Linked DNA regions of Syntrophobotulus glycolicus DSM 8271. The protein of the gene in region 1 interacts with the protein of each later gene in a pairwise test. Links are inferred from orthologs where the notes say so. Each region holds a gene or a part of one and is shown in the gene's direction. Other genes may lie near its edges.

Region 1 (3,220 bases):
CAACACGGCCCTGAATGAGGGAGGATGGACAGGCGCTCAGATCGCTGAAGCGAGAGATACCCTGATCGATTTGGCAGGCATTCTGGGTTTTGACCTGCAAAAAGATAGTGAAGTTCCAGCGGGTGAATCGGGAAAATTCAATGCAGTAATGGAATTGGTCTTAGAGCTTAGAGCAAAAGCACGTGCAGACAAAGACTGGTCAACAGCCGATCTGATCAGGGACCGGTTAAAGGAAGCCAGTATTATTCTTGAAGATACCGCTGAGGGGTCAAGATGGTATCTCAAATAGATCAGAATAGTTCACCCTTGACGATAAAATGGCAGGAAGTAAATATTCTGACTCTGGCCTATCTGGGAGATGCCGTTTATGAATTATGGGTCCGCAGCCATCTCTTAACAAAAGGGATTGCAAAAGTGGAGGATCTGCATAAAGCCGCCGTCCACTATGTGCAGGCGAGATTTCAGGCAAGCCTGCTCAAACTGATTTTGCCTGAACTTGATGAGACAGAAACAGGTGTAGTCAAGCGGGGGCGAAATGCGAAGGGGCATCATCCGAGAAATATAGATGTGGTGACCTACCGCCATGCGACGGCTTTTGAAGCACTTGTAGGCTACTGGTATCTGGCAGGGTGTGAAGAGAGAATGCAGGGTATTTTTAGCCGAATTGATGATTTGACAGTGCAAATAGATTCGGAACAATAAGAAACAAGACGGAAATAAAAAGAATACCTGTTGCCATTTAGAAGGGGAGTACAATGAAAGCTCTTGTCGCGGTTGATTTAAACTGGGGAATTGGATATCGGGGCAATCTGCTGAAAAGAATCCCGGAGGACATGAAACTTTTTAAAAGGCTGACTTTGGGCAAGGTGGTCATTATGGGGAGGGCGACCTTTGAATCATTGCCGGGAAAAGAGGCTCTTAAAGACAGAATCAATATTGTGCTCAGTAAAAATGATGATTATGAAAAGGCCAATGTAACAGTATGCCATTCGTTACAGGAGTTATTTCCGGAAATACAAAAGTATAGCTCTGAGGACATATTTATCATCGGCGGGGAAACAATATATTCACAATTGTTGCCATTTTGTTCCCAGGCCTATATCACAAAAATCCAGAATAAATATGCTGCTGACAAGTATTTTCCCAACATTGACCAAGACCGGTCATGGAAACTTGTTTCTCAAAGTGATTTAAAAATTTATGAAGATATACAGTTTTTCTTTACGGAATATGTAAAGATTAAAGAAGGTGAGAATAATGGATAAAAAAGATAGTTTAGTATTTGGACGCAATGCTGTAATAGAATTATTAAAATCCGGCCACCCGGTAAATAAGGTGTTGATCAATAGTGAGAACAGGTCAAATCGTAATGCGGATATTCTTTCTTTAATGAAAGAACGCGGGGTGCCTTATCAGTTTGTTGAACGGGCAGTATTGGACAAGTTCAGCGGCGGGGACAAGCATCAAAATATTGTGGCGTTTACAGCGGCACGGGAATATGTAGAAACCGAAGATATCCTGAACATTGCCCGGCAAAAGGGGGAAGATCCGTTTATTCTTGTCTTGGATGAACTAGAGGACCCCCATAATCTAGGTGCGCTGCTAAGAACAGCAGATGCGGCGGGGGTACATGGAATCATCATTCCCACCAGGAGAAGTGTGGGTCTGACGCCGGCAGTAGCCAAAACTTCCGCAGGAGCGATAGAATATGTGCCGGTAGCCAGGGTAGGTAATTTGGTTCAGGCTTTAAAACAGCTAAAAAAGGCCGGGTGCTGGGTAACGGGAGCCGAAGCGGGCGGAAGGGATGTTTTCTCGGCTGATCTTTCCGGTCCCAGAGTTTTAGTCGTCGGAGGGGAAGATAAAGGGCTGGGCAGATTGATAAAAGAGACATGTGATGAGATCGTATCACTTCCCATGCTGGGGAAAATGAGTTCGCTGAATGCCAGTGCCGCTGGGTCGATACTGATGTATGAAGTGCGAAGGCAGAGAATATCAGGTCATAACGACAATTCCAGACAATCTTCTTCTTGACGCTATTTAAGACATACAGGTATAATACTTTTATTGAATGCTTGATTAGAGCGGGTTTGCCCGATTTGTTAAAATTGATTACGGGAGGGATGGAATTGACCTATAATATCCAGCCTGAACTTTCTGAAGAGGACTTTGAAGAGGTAATTGATTCCGTAGTCGATGATGAAGAGATGGTCGAACTGGCGAAAAACGGTGACTCAATTTCTCAAGAGTATCTGATCAACAAGTATAAGAACTTTGTTAGGGCTAAAGCCAGGTCGTATTTTCTAATCGGAGCTGACAGGGAGGATATTATACAGGAAGGTATGATCGGGCTGTATAAGGCTATCCGTGACTTCAGAGGGGACAAGTTGTCGTCTTTTCGAGCTTTTGCCGAGCTCTGTATTACCAGGCAAATCATTACAGCGATTAAAACAGCGACAAGGCAAAAGCATATTCCGCTTAATTCCTATGTATCTTTGAATAAACCTATCTATGATGAAGACTCGGACAGGACACTGCTTGACGTCATTTCGGGGACAAAGGTAACAGATCCTGAGGAATTAATCATCAGCAGAGAGGAATTCGATGATATTGAAGAAAAGATGGGGGAGATTCTCAGTTCTTTGGAATGGGAGGTCCTCATGGCTTACCTTGAGGGAAAATCATATCAGGAAATCGCCGTAGATTTGGACAGGCATGTTAAATCAATTGATAATGCGTTGCAGCGGGTGAAGAGAAAGCTGGAACGGTATCTGGAAAAGCGTGATTAGACAGGGGCGGCCAATCCATACATAGCGGCAGAAAAGCAGGTAATGGTTGGCTTTAGCAAATTCTTAAATATCTCAAAATTTGTTGTTGCATTATAGAAAGTTATTTGATATACTCTTTAAGTGTCGCCGACGCAAGCCGACGTAGCTCAATTGGTAGAGCAGCTGATTTGTAATCAGCAGGTTGCGGGTTCGAGTCCCATCGTCGGCTCCAGAAGTCTTATGGGTAGGTGGCCGAGTGGTTAAAGGCGGCAGACTGTAAATCTGTTCCGAAAGGTACGGTGGTTCGAATCCATCCCTACCCACCAAAGAAAATTTAACATCGCGGGGTGGAGCAGCGGTAGCTCGTCGGGCTCATAACCCGAAGGTCGTCAGTTCAAATCTGGCCCCCGCAACCAATCGTGTTTAAATCGCTGATAGCATTGATCTCAATCTTA
Region 2 (3,046 bases), 2.4 Mb from region 1 along the record:
CAAAGATAGAGAGGTAATGAGCAAAAGATGAAAGCAAACAGTATCCTTCTGACAAACGGCAAAATCGTTCCAATGACCGGAGAAACTGAATTTACCGGAAGCATCTTGATTGAAAACGGTAAAATCAAAAAAATCATCAGGCATACGCTTTGGAAAGAATCTGAAAAGGAATCGGAAACCAAGGCAGTGCTGGGCCGGAACGGGGAGAACGTCCGTGTTATTGACGCCGGGGGAAATTATATTCTTCCCGGTTTTATCGATGCCCATTGTCATGTCGGAATAGGGGAAGAGATTTATCAGTCTGAAGGGGATGACGTGAATGAAATGACCGATCCTGTGACACCTGAGCTCAGGGCCATAGACGGTGTTAATCCCGAGGACCTTGGTTTTCATGATGCCCGGATGGGAGGAGTCACCGCGGTGTTCACCTGCCCCGGAAGTGCCAATGTTATTGGCGGGACGGGGGTGGTGCTGAAAACAGCAGGACGGATTATTGAGGAAATGATTTTAAGGGAGCCGGCGGGCTTGAAGGTGGCTTTCGGAGAGAACCCCAAAGTTGTTTACGGCGAACAGAAAAAGATGCCGATGACCAGGATGGGCACAGCGGCGCTTCTTCGTCAGACTCTTGTTGACGCCCAGACGTATAAGGGAAAAATGACAGAGGGCAAAAAGGATCCCGATAAATTGCCGGAGAGAGATCTGGGCATGGAGGTCATCGGCTTGGTGCTCGATAAAAAAATCCCTCTGAGGGCTCATGCGCACAGGGCGGATGATATTATGACCGCTGTGCGGATTGCCAGGGAATTTAATGTTGATCTGGTTCTTGAGCATTGTACCGAAGGGCATAAAATTGCCGATATTCTCGCGGAGACGGGATATCCCGCTATAGTGGGCCCGTCCTTTGTGAACCGGGCTAAGGTAGAGCTGAAGGATAAAACCTTTAGAACCCCGGGGATTTTAGCTCAAGCAGGAATTAAGGTGGCGATTATGACCGATCATTCGGTGACCCCTATTGAACAGCTGCCCTTATGTGCCGCTTTAGCCGTGAAAAATGGAATGAAAGAGGAAGATGCCCTCAAGGCTCTCACGATTTGGCCCGCGGAAATATTGGGGGTGGATGGGCGGATCGGTTCCCTGGCCGAAGGCAAAGATGCGGATCTTGTGGTTTGGAATGGCAGGCCTTTGGATTTAAACTCTGATCCTGTTATCGTCGTCATCAATGGTCAACTGATTAAGTCAGGGCAGGATGAGATCAAAAAACAGGATGTGGAATAAAAAGCATGGAAATGACACTGCAATCAAAAACCCCGGAACAAACTTTTGCTTTCGGAAGTAAGCTGGGTTCTCTTTTTAGCGGGGGAGAGGTTCTCTGTTTGAACGGAGAACTGGGGGCCGGAAAAACGGTCTTGGCCAAGGGGCTGGCAAAGGCTCTGGCAGTCAAAGAGCAGGTGACAAGTCCGACATTCACCATGATTCAGGAATACCAGGGCCAAATCAAGGGTCAGCCTGTCCGCCTGGTCCATATGGACCTCTACAGACTTCGAAATGCTGAAGAAGCTGAAATCATCGGGGTACCGGATTATTTCCGGGAGGATTGTATCTGTCTTTTGGAGTGGCCGGAAGTGATTGAAGACATCCTGCCTGAGGAAAAGATCGATATCTCTATCTTGGGCAGCGGGGAAGAAGAAAGAGAGATTCTGATCAGAGCGGACGAGCAGATTTGCCGGGCGCTCAAGACTTGAGATTTAAGCGGGGCGGAATTGTCTTTGGCAAACCATTCCGAGTGAAGTTCAATAAGGACGGAAAAATGAAGTACTTAACGATCGATACCACAACAAAAGTTACCGCTTTAGCACTGGGCGAAAATAGCAAGCTTGTCGAGGAAGTTTTTCTTGATACGGGAAAGACCCATTCGGAGCGGCTGGTGCCCATGCTTCACCAACTGCTGGAAGCAGCGGAGTGGAGTCTGGCGGAGCTTGATTTTATCGGAGTTGTCCGCGGCCCGGGGTCTTTTACAGGAATCAGGATCGGAATCGCGACTGCCCAGGGATTAGCTCAGGTCTTAAATATTCCTTTGCTGGGAGTGCTTTCTCTGGACGTCATTTCCTGGGCAGGCTATGCCCATGGTGAGGATATCGCAGTCATCCTTGACGCTCGCAAAAATGAATGGTATACAGCTGTTTACAGCTGGCGGGGGGATAGCCGCAGACAAATCACCGGTCCCTGCGCCAAAGCTCCCGAAAGACTGCTAGCCGAGCTGCAGGAAAGAGGGCGTAAGGTTCTTTTTGCCGGAGACGCGGCCCAGGCTGCGGAAACAAAAATTTTGGACATCATGGACGGTCAGGGAGTTGTCCTTCCCCGGTATCAGGCCTTGCCCCGCGGAGCATATGCCGTACAGGAAGTATGGAGTGAATATCAACAGTTTCAGATAGAGGGGATAGAATTGCCTGCAGCTGTTGAACCTTGCTATATACGTTTTTCTGAAGCCGAAGTAAATTATCACAAAAAAATGGAGCAGATGGCCGGTTCAGAACATATTTTAACAAAACAAAGATTATAGGTGGGAACGATATGGATCAAACTGAACTGGGCAGCATCCCCGCAGAAGGGAAACGACTCCATGGAATGATCAGGCCTCTGACGCTGGAAGACATCTCTAAAGTGGTTGAGATTGAAGAAGCTTCTTTCCCAACCCCCTGGAAAGCGGAATCCTTCCGGTCGGAGCTGGTGGATAATTATCTGGCAAGATATTTCGGATTGGAACTGGATGGTTTAATGATCGGATATATGGGGTTATGGAATGTAATGGGAGAAGGTCATATTACCAACATTGCCGTCAGTCCTGCTTATCGAGGTCAGGGCTGGGGAGAATATCTCTTAAAGACAGTTATGGAAACCCTGAAAAGGACGGAGCACATGAGCCGGGTTACCCTTGAGGTAAGAGTATCAAACTACACCGCCCAGAAACTATATACCAAACTTGGTTTTCGCCCGGCGGGATTCCGCCGTAAATACTATACTGATAACCGTGAAGATGCCTTGATTA

What was found.
Region 2: the proteins of rlmB (region 1) and tsaE interact in binary tests that used the Escherichia coli proteins (3 or more experiments, as listed by UniProt). The link is inferred for Syntrophobotulus glycolicus DSM 8271 from one-to-one orthologs.

Annotation. Positions count from the first base shown.
Region 1 is NC_015172.1:334,194-337,413, forward strand. The notes cover bases 252-3,144. They hold rlmB (23S rRNA (guanosine(2251)-2'-O)-methyltransferase RlmB), read left to right. Parts: upstream 252-1,257; coding sequence 1,258-2,031; downstream 2,032-3,144. Other genes in these bases: cysS (cysteine--tRNA ligase), read left to right, coding at 252-289; SGLY_RS01615 (Mini-ribonuclease 3), read left to right, coding at 274-702; SGLY_RS01620 (dihydrofolate reductase), read left to right, coding at 756-1,265; sigH (RNA polymerase sporulation sigma factor SigH), read left to right, coding at 2,127-2,786. In the rest of the region: more of cysS, read left to right, coding at 1-251; SGLY_RS17345 (recombinase family protein), read right to left, coding at 3,160-3,220. UniProt on the Escherichia coli protein: Specifically methylates the ribose of guanosine 2251 in 23S rRNA.
Region 2 is NC_015172.1:2,708,527-2,711,572, reverse strand. Bases 293-3,011 are described here. They hold tsaE (tRNA (adenosine(37)-N6)-threonylcarbamoyltransferase complex ATPase subunit type 1 TsaE), read left to right. Parts: upstream 293-1,280; coding sequence 1,281-1,742; downstream 1,743-3,011. Other genes in these bases: rimI (ribosomal protein S18-alanine N-acetyltransferase), read left to right, coding at 2,572-3,011; tsaB (tRNA (adenosine(37)-N6)-threonylcarbamoyltransferase complex dimerization subunit type 1 TsaB), read left to right, coding at 1,808-2,560; SGLY_RS13520 (amidohydrolase), read left to right, coding at 293-1,275. Outside these bases: more of SGLY_RS13520, read left to right, coding at 28-292; more of rimI, read left to right, coding at 3,012-3,046. UniProt on the Escherichia coli protein: Required for the formation of a threonylcarbamoyl group on adenosine at position 37 (t(6)A37) in tRNAs that read codons beginning with adenine.